One region of the Aliamphritea spongicola genome, then DNA from elsewhere that is predicted to be linked to it. Evidence: predicted binding sites of a transcription regulator. Region 1 holds the regulator's gene; each other region holds the start of a gene.

Region 1 (3,276 bases):
ACAAAGGCACCATTCTGCTCGATGATCAGGACCTCACCAAACAAGCCATGCATAACCGGGCCCGCAAAGGTATCGGCTACCTGCCCCAGGAAGCATCTATCTTTCGTAAGCTGAGTGTACGCAATAACATCATGGCGATTCTTGAAACCCGCCCTGAGCTGAACAAGCAGCAGCGTGAAGAAAAGCTGGCAGAACTTCTGGAAGAGTTCCATGTAACGCACTTGGCTGACAGCCTTGGGATGGCCCTGTCCGGAGGCGAGCGTCGCCGGGTTGAAATCGCCCGCGCCCTGGCAACAGAACCCAGCTTCATTCTGCTGGACGAACCCTTCGCAGGTGTGGACCCTATTTCGGTCACCGACATAAAAGCCACCATAAAACATCTGCAGAGTAAGAACATCGGCATCCTGATTACTGACCATAATGTGCGTGAAACATTAGATATTTGTGAACAGGCATATATAGTCAGTGAAGGATATATCCTTGCCGCTGGCGCACCAGAAGATATACTGAGTAATCAGCAAGTGAAGCAGGCATATCTGGGCGAGCAGTTCCGTCTGTAGTTTTCTCCCCTTCTATTCTCTGACAGGTACAAGCAGTTATATGAAACAAGCGTTACAACTGAAGATTGGCCAGCACCTTACGATGACCCCGCAATTGCAGCAGGCGATTCGGCTGTTACAACTGTCAACGCTTGACCTGCAACAGGAAATACAGGAAGCCCTCGACTCAAACCCTATGCTTGAAGTCGGCGAAGAAGAAGCCGCAGAAAATACCGAAGCAAAAACCGAGCTCGATGCTGACGCACCTGCCAAGCAGGAAACCACCGAAACCGTCAGCGCCGAGCCGGAAGAAACCCATGTAGCCGACAGCGACTGGAATGAAGATATTCCGGATGAACTGTCCACTGACAGCCAGTGGGAAGATACTTTTCAGACTGCCACACCGGCGTCAACCAGCAATAATGACTTCAGCGACAGTAACTTTGAAGCCAATGATACTGCGGTTGAAACCCTGCAGGACCACCTGAACTGGCAGTTAAACCTCACACCGATGAGTGAACTGGATCAGTTAATTGCCACCAATATCATCGACGGCATTACCCCGGACGGCTACCTGAGCGTTGAACTGGAAGCGATTCACGAACACTTCACCAGCCAGGATGATCCTCACCTTCAGGAAACAGAACTGGATGAAATCGAAGCAGTGCTGCGTCGGGTACAGCAATTTGACCCTCCGGGGGTGGCTGCCCGTGACCTGAGCGAATGTCTGTTACTGCAACTGGATCAGTTACCGGCAGATACTCCGTATCTCAAAGAAGCCCGTAAAGTCGCCAGCCAGTACCTGCCGATTCTCGGCAGCCATGATTATAAACTACTGATGCGTAAGACCCGGCTGAAAGAGCCACAACTGCAGGCGGTGGTAGCCCTGATTCAGTCCCTGAATCCAAAACCCGGCGCTATGATTACCACCAGCCACTCTGAATACGTCATCCCTGACGTATTTGTCAGCCAGGAAAAAGGCATCTGGCAGGTAAAGCTCAGCCCTGAAGCCTCTCCCCGGTTACGCATTAATGACAGCTACGCCGATCTAATCAAACGGGCTGATAACAGTCCTGACAACACATACCTGAAAAGTCACCTTCAGGAAGCACGCTGGTTTATTAAAAGCATCCTCAGCCGCAATGAAACCCTCCTGAAGGTCACCCGTGAAATCGTCGCGCGCCAGCAGGACTTCCTCGAAGAAGGTGAAGAAGCCATGCGGCCAATGGTACTGCATGACATTGCTGAAGCAGTGGACATGCACGAATCAACCATTTCCCGGGTTACCACACAAAAGTATATGCATACCCCACGGGGTATCTTCGAACTTAAATATTTCTTCTCCAGCCACGTCAGTACGGACGGAGGCGGAACCTGCTCCTCCACCGCTATACGCGCGCTGATAAAGAAACTGGTTGCTGCTGAAAACCCTGCCAAGCCACTGAGTGATAATAAAATTACCCAGCTGCTGGACGAACAGGGAATCAAAGTCGCCCGCCGAACCATCGCAAAATATCGTGAGTCTTTGAATATTCCACCTTCAAATGAGCGAAAGCGTCTGGTTTAATGAAATTACGGATAACATCCGTAATGCACTAACAAGGAGATTGCCATGCAAATCAATATTTCTGGTCACCACGTCGAACTGACAGAATCACTGAGCAACTATGTGCACAGCAAATTCAGCAAACTGGAACGTCATTTCGACAACATCACCAATGCCCAGGTTACACTGAGCATTGAAAAAACCCGGCAAAAAGCCGAAGGTGATGTTCATGTAGCCGGTGGCCAACTGTTCGCCACACACGAACACGATGACATGTATGCAGCAATTGATGGCCTGATCGACAAGCTCGACCGTCAGGTCATCAAACATAAAGAAAAACTGAAGAATCACAAATAGCAACGTTTCTGAAACCCTATGTTAATCAAAGATCTACTTACCCCCTCAAGAGTGCTTCACGCTCTTGAGGGCGGCAGTAAAAAACGCACTTTAGAACTCATCAGCAAAACCATCGCCCAACAATCAGAAGATCTTGAAGAAGAAGACATATTTTCAGGCCTGATCGGCCGGGAACGCCTTGGAAGTACCGGAATCGGAGAAGGCGTTGCGATCCCCCACTGCAGACTGGACAACTACAATCAGGTAGTCGGCTGTCTGGTACAGCTGGCAGAGCCAATTGATTTTGACGCCATCGACGGCGCACCTGTCGACCTGTTATTTGTACTGCTCGTGCCTACAGACGCATGCGACGAACACCTGCAAACCCTGGGTAACCTTGCAGAACTGTTCAGCCAGACCGAATTTCGTCAGCAGTTGCGCAGCGCTACCTCCGGCGAAGAACTACTGGCAGCAGCGATCCATTACAAGGTGAACAACTGACATGAAACTGGTAGTGATCAGCGGCCGCTCCGGCTCAGGTAAAAGTACTGCACTGCAGGCACTGGAAGATATCGGCTTCTATTGCATTGATAACCTGCCTGCCCACCTGTTACCCCAACTGATCACCCGGCCACCGGAAAAAAGCAGTAGCGACGCACCTAAAACCCTGCTGGCAGTCAGTATTGACGCCCGTAACCCGCTCAGTAACCTGGAAGAATTCCCGGCAATCCTGAAGAAACTGCGGGAAAAACAAAACATCAGCTGTGAACTCTTATACCTGGACAGCAATGAAGAAGTCCTGCTTAAACGTTACAGCGCAACCCGGCGTAAACATCCGCTCTCTAACGAACAACG
Region 2 (3,276 bases), on a different contig from region 1:
GCCCGGTCATCAATATTGAAAGACAGGTTAACCTCTTCAGTTGCCTTAGGCGGGCTTTCCTTCTGCGTTACCGCCAGATCACCGATCGGCAAACGGTTGCCGTCACTGTCCAGACCATAGCCCTGCAAACGCTTACCGGACTTGGATACGATAAAACCGTCTTTATCCAGCTCAAACGCACCGGCACGGGTGTAAGTCACACCACCCTGGCCATCATCCAGCTGGAAAAAACCTGAACCGTTGATCGCCAGATCCAGGTTGTTGTTGGTAAATTCAATGGTACCGGCCTGAAAATCCTGTGCGATGTCAGAAACGATTACACCGGAACCGGCCACGTTACTGGAACCCGCACCCACTACAGCTGTGGCATAAATGTCGCCAAACTCCGTCCGTGAAGATTTAAAACCGATTGTACTGGAGTTCGCAATGTTGTTACCCGTGACATCCAGATCGGTTGTTGCCGCTTTTAAACCTGTAACCGCAGTATTAAAACCCGCCATGATACTCTCCTGCCTTACCCAATCTGTTTGATATCACTGAACGCAATAGAACCTGCGTCAGTATTCAGTTTCATGCCAACACCGTTCTGACCCAGTGTGACGCTGTTGACGTTGTAAGCCAGGTAACTGTTCACTGCCTTATAACCATCTGCGGTCGCGGCCTCAGCCACAACCCGGTAATCGCCGGAAGCCGCATCATCGCCCGCATTCCATGCAAAATTCAGATCCCCTGCGTTTTTAGCCCCCAGATCAAGGGTCTCTATTTCAACGCCGTTAGGATCATAAATTTTGACCCGCAGGTTCGTCGTTGAAATCGGCAACTCAACAATGCCTTTAACATCTTTATTATCCGCAGTAATCGTTGCCACATCGGTCTTGGCATACACATTCTGCCCAACCATTGATGAAGCCTGTAACGCCGACTGACTGGACAGCAGCGAATTGGAAAGGTTATTCATCGTAATGTTTAGGTTGTTGATACTCTCAACCTGACTCATGCTGGAAATCTGCTGCATGAAGTCATTTGTCTCTGCCGGGCTAGTCGGATCCTGATTCTGCAGCTGAGCAATCATCAGCTGCATAAACATATCGCTGTCGCTGGATGTCTGAGACGTCTGCGTCGATTGCGCCTTGTTAGCCTCATTAATCTGATCAAAGACATTGGTTGTCTGATTCGTATTAATAGTCGACATAATTAATTACCTCTGAACTCTCACGCAAATCCGACGTTATCAGCCCTGACCAAGGGTCAGCACCCGCTGCGTCATCTGCTTCGCGGTATTCATGATTTCAGCATTAATCTGAAACGAACGGGACGCAGAAATCATATCTGCCATCTCTTCAACCACATTTACATTGGGATAAAAAACATATCCCTCTTCATTTGCCATCGGGTGATTAGGGTTGTATTCCTGGCGTAACGGCGCGTCACTTTCAACAATTCCGGCAACCTCAACCCCCTGGCCCGCCTGGGTACCCAAAGGCACACCTGGCTGCAATTCATCCTGACGACCCAGCTCAAAAACAGCCTTACGGGCCCGGTAAGTTTCACCATAGCTGCTGCTGACGCTGTCAGCATTTGCCATGTTAGAGGCCGTCGTATTTAACCGGACACTCTGGGCGCTCATGGCTGAACCGGCAATATCAAAAATATTAGACAATGACATAATTATTCACCCTTAATCGCGCCTTTCAGGCCCTTAAATTTTCTGTCCAGAAACTGAAACGATGCCTGATAGTCCAAAGCATTTTCTGTATAGCGGGCCATTTCAGTCTGAACATCGACTGTATTGCCATCAATGCTTGGCTGACTTGGGATCCGGTACATCATTTCAGCGGCAAAATCCGGATTTACCAGACCTTCACTGTGGCCACTTTTAGTTTGAGCCAGTTCAAGCTGTCCTGCCTGCATCTGCGACTCTTTGCCCTGCAAAATTGCTCTGAAATCCATATCCCGGGCTTTAAAATTTGGGGTGTCTGCATTTGCAATGTTATTTGCCAGCACTTCTGCACGCTTGCTACGTACGTAGACCGCTTGCTCATGTATACCCAGCGCTGATTCAAAACTGATTGCCATACCGACACTCCTATAATTAACTGACCAGTTAAATGCAAACAGAATGCCAACTACTAAAAATCATTTAAAATCAGCAAGATAAGAAAAAAATAAAACTATAAGCGGCAATCAAATGCCCCTTAAAAAACGAACCGGCAATCCACCGGCAACGGGGCGGCAAAGCGGCATCTCCCATTACTCTGCATTGCCGCGATGTACCTTCCAGGCATAAAAAAACCCCGGACAGCAAACTGTCCGGGGTTCTTGAATCACTCAAATAGCTTTAAATAGCCTTATAAATAATACCTGGTCTGCAGTGAATCATTTCATAGCAGTCACTCAGGCCAGATAAAGACTCTGATGCCCCCAAAAAGAGATAACCTCCCTTCTTAAGCGACTTATGCATCTTACGCAGAATTTCCAGTTTCAACTCAGTGGAGAAATAAATGAGCACGTTACGGCAGAAAATAATATCAAACTGCCCCATCGTGCTATACGAGCCCAACAAATTCAGTTCACGGAAGTTAATTCTGCGTTTGAGCTCTGGCTTTATGGTCCAGATATCATCGCCTTTAGGAGAAAAGAAACGGTTCAGGCGCTCCTGAGACAAGCCTCTTCCTAAAGCCAGACGCTCATAGTCACCGGTCTTAGCCTGCTGTAATACCCGTGTACAGATATCAGTAGCAACGATTTCCTCACCACCAAAACTGCCCTTACCTGACTGCTTGAACTCTTCAATCGACATACTGATCGAATAAGGCTCTTGCCCCGTTGAGCAGGCTGCTGACCAAATCCGCAAACGCTGGCGACTACCAGCTGCGGCCAACTCAGGCAAAACCTGATTATTCAGGATTGTATAGGGATGAATATCACGGAACCATAAAGTCTCGTTGGTCGTCATTGCGTTGATAACCTGCTCATTAAGAGCCCGACTACCCGGCCGCTTCAGTTGCTCTACAAGGGTCGCGAGACTGGGAATCTCACGCTCTTTCATCAGGCGCCCCAAGCGGCTTTCAACGAGATACAACTTATGTCTGGCTAACAAAATGCCGCAGGCATTTTCCAGATAATCACAAAACAGGGTAAATTCCTGATCGGTAATCTTTAACTTAGAAGTGTCCAGAACCTTTACTCCACCACCTGTCAAAGACCGGATTCAACAGCCTTCATACGCTCTACTACTGCAGTTGCCAACTCGTCGGCATCAAACTTACCAATAAA
Region 3 (3,276 bases), on a different contig from region 1:
AGGATAACGGTCTTATATTCCGTGACGGGCTGATATGGCCGGATATGCACAGAACCCTCCGTCAGTTCAGCGATACCCTGATCTCATTTGGGTTTCCGGAATGTCCGGGGAATATCATGGTATCGAATCCTGCCTGGGTGAAATCAATCGGTGACTGGACACAGCAATTAAGCGACTGGTCCCAGAACTGTGACGGTACGGCGCAAATGAATCTGGCGATCGCCGTTGATGCACACCCGGTTGCCGGTAATCAGGCGCTCTTCAAAACCTCGCGTAACTGGTTTATGCGCCATTTGCAGAGCAATAAAGTGTTTTTTGCGCATTTTGCCAAAGTCGCACTGGAGTTTGATACGCCGCTAAGCTTTTTCGGCAACCTAAAAGAAAAAGGCCAGCTGGATGTAAAAAAGGGCGGTATCTTCCCGATTGTTCATGGTATCCGGACACTGGCGCTGGAATACCGGGTATTGGAAACGAATACCTTTAAGCGCATCGAGGCGCTGGTAGAGCTGGGGCAGATTAAAGAAAAGCATGGCCGTGAACTGTGCGAGGCACTGGCATTGTTTATTCAGGTCCGGCTGGGTCAGCAGGTCGTTCGTGCGGAACAGGACGGCATTGATCAAACGCCTAATACCATTGACCTGGCCCTTCTGGATAAAATGGAACGCGATATGTTGCGTGATGCCCTGCATATAGTGAAGGGATTTAAAAAGCATCTGGCATTGCGTTATCACCTGGCAGGCTAACCGGAGGCAAATTCAGGATGATTATTCCCCGTACCATCAGACAGTTTAAAGAGCGGATAGACCATAAGGCCGGGCCTCATGGTGAGCTGTTTGAGCCTTATGACGGTGATGAGGTGGTATCGCTGGACTGCGAGACGACCAGCCTTAATGTCAAAGAAGGTGAAATACTGTCCATTGGCGCGGTAAAAATCAGAGGGCAGAAGGTAGTCACCAGTGAGCGGCTGGATATCAAGCTTAAGCCGCCTAAGAGTCTGACAGAAGATTCAATCAAAATTCATAAAATCCGTGCGGCTGATCTGGTTGACGGTGTAGATATGGATGAGGCACTTGAGCAGGTACTGGCGTTTGTCGGTAACCGGCCGGTACTGGGGTATTATGTGAATTATGATATTCGCATGCTGGATAAGTTTTTACGGCCCCGTTACGGTTTTGGCTTACCGGGTAAAGCGATTGAGCTTTCCCATGTGTACCACGACATCATTAAATGGCGGAGTATTGGCGGTAATGCCGATCTGCGTTTTGATACCATTTCAAAGAATCTTGATATTCCTATATTAGAGCGGCATACCGCGCTGGGCGATGCGATTACCGTCGCGCTTATGTATGTCCGCCTGAAGTATGGCGAGACGCCGAATATCTGAAGCGGTTGCTTTGTTCAACCTGTCAAAAAATAAACGGGCCTGATGGCCCGTTTTTTGCTTTTAACTCAGTATGTATAGTTTTTTGACGTTATTAGGCGACGTTTTTTTGGCGAATACGCCGGATTATTACTTGAATAGACCTAGTCTACGCATATAATGTCAATATATTGCCGATTTCTGAGGTGGGTATGATCGAAAGAGCCGACATAAATTCTGTCCTGGAACAGATGCGTGCGATGAAGTCGCAGGCGCAGCAGGGGATGCAGCAGGCCCCTATGGGGATGCCTGTGGCCGGTGTTAATGATGATACCCCGGGCTTCGGTGAAATGCTGAAAGGCGCGGTAGATAAGGTCAATGGCATGCAAAAGGAAGCCAAAGCACTGGCGACGTCTTTTGAGCGGGGAGACCCGGGTGTTGATCTTCACCAGGTAATGATCAGCATGGAAAAAGCATCGGTTTCATTTGAGGCAATGACCCAGGTCCGTAACCGGATGGTGTCGGCTTATGAAGATGTTATGAAGATGCCAATTTAATGGCGCTTATTGAATTAACGGTTGTGTGGGCACTCAACTAAATGGAAAACGCATCTATGGCAGCGGGTGGTAGCAAGGGTATAGCCTTTGGCTTCAATCGTCTGAGTCTGGTTCGTCAGCTGGGGCTGATGGTCGGTCTGGCGGCTACTATCGCTATTGGTTTTGCTGTGGTGCTGTGGTCTCAGGAGCCGGACTATCGGGTGCTGTACAATGATGTTGCCTATGCTGACGCCAATGAAATTGTGGATCAGCTACAGTTATTTGCCATTCCTTATAAATTTGACGCTTCAGGACGTTCGATCCTGGTACCTAATGAACAGCTGCACAAAGCGCGCCTGCGTTTGGCTGCGGAAGGTTTCAGCGGTGACAACACAGTAGGGTTCGAGCTGCTTGATAAAGAGCAGGGGCTCGGCACCAGCCAGTTCATGGAAAATGCCCGTTATCGCCGCGGGCTTGAGGGTGAGTTAGCCCGTACTATCAGCAGTATGGTTTCTGTTCGCAAGGCCCGGGTGCATCTGGCATTGCCGAAACAGTCTGTGTTTGTGCGCGATCAGCGCAAGCCAACTGCGTCTGTATTTCTGGAGTTGCTAGCCGGACGTAAACTGGATCGGGTCCAGGTTGAAGCCATTGCCAACCTGATTGCTTCCAGCATTCCTTCTTTATCCAGTGAAGATGTCACGGTTGTTGACCAGAAAGGGCGCCTGCTGAATACCCGTGATGCAGATGTCGATGTGGTACTGGCGGCTAAGCAGCTGGAATATACCCGTAAGATCGAAGAAACATTACTTAACCGTGTGAACAGTATCCTGCAGCCGGTTGTCGGGCTGGGCAACTTCCGTGCGGAAGTTTCTGCTGAGGTGGATTTTACTGCTGTTGAGCAGACGGATGAGATTTTTAACCCGGACTTGCCTTCCCTGCGCAGTGAGCAAACCCTGGATGAGAGTACGACCGGCAGTAATGAAGCCAGGGGAATTCCGGGTGCCTTGTCTAATCAGCCTCCGGGAGTGGCTACAGTGCCTGAAGTGGCTGACGGTGAAGCCGGCGCGGGTGGGGTTGAACCTCCCCAGAGTGCCCGTTCGCAGGCGACGCGAAACTTTGAACTGGACCGTTCTATCAGTTATACACGCCATCAGATGGGGCGCGTCAAACGTTTGTCGGTTGCGGTGGTTGTGGATGACTTCGTTGCTGCCGGTGCTTCACCTGAGGCCGGTAAAACGGCCTGGTCACAGCAGGATCTGGACCGCCTGACAATTCTTGTCCGTGACGCGGTAGGCTTTTCTGCCCTGCGCGGTGACAGCGTCAATGTTCTGAATTCACCGTTTGCTGCGCCGGAAGAGTTTGTTGATGAAGAAATTCCGA

The links. The regulator sigma-54, encoded in region 1, starts transcription at its own class of promoters, with help from an activator protein. The targets are predictions, from matches to a motif close to TGGCACNNNNNTTGCTNT.
Region 2: the regulator sigma-54 is predicted to act here: its motif matches at 2,108-2,125, upstream of flgB (flagellar basal body rod protein FlgB).
Region 3: the regulator sigma-54 is predicted to act here: its motif matches at 1,428-1,445, upstream of fliE (flagellar hook-basal body complex protein FliE).

Annotation. Positions count from the first base shown of each region.
Region 1 is NZ_JAFIDL010000009.1:55,551-58,826, forward strand. Features, by position in the region: gene lptB (LPS export ABC transporter ATP-binding protein) at 1-560, shown strand, start outside; gene JYB63_RS20035 (RNA polymerase factor sigma-54) at 601-2,106, shown strand; gene hpf (ribosome hibernation-promoting factor, HPF/YfiA family) at 2,152-2,442, shown strand; gene ptsN (PTS IIA-like nitrogen regulatory protein PtsN) at 2,461-2,922, shown strand; gene rapZ (RNase adapter RapZ) at 2,924-3,276, shown strand, end outside.
Region 2 is NZ_JAFIDL010000005.1:5,814-9,089, reverse strand. Features, by position in the region: gene JYB63_RS15020 (flagellar hook-basal body complex protein) at 1-500, opposite strand, end outside; gene JYB63_RS15015 (flagellar hook assembly protein FlgD) at 515-1,192, opposite strand; gene flgC (flagellar basal body rod protein FlgC) at 1,232-1,666, opposite strand; gene flgB (flagellar basal body rod protein FlgB) at 1,669-2,076, opposite strand; gene JYB63_RS15000 (CheR family methyltransferase) at 2,339-3,202, opposite strand; gene JYB63_RS14995 (chemotaxis protein) at 3,199-3,276, opposite strand, start outside.
Region 3 is NZ_JAFIDL010000005.1:53,320-56,595, forward strand. Features, by position in the region: gene JYB63_RS15190 (DUF294 nucleotidyltransferase-like domain-containing protein) at 1-743, shown strand, start outside; gene JYB63_RS15195 (3'-5' exonuclease) at 761-1,384, shown strand; gene fliE (flagellar hook-basal body complex protein FliE) at 1,573-1,917, shown strand; gene fliF (flagellar basal-body MS-ring/collar protein FliF) at 1,959-3,276, shown strand, end outside.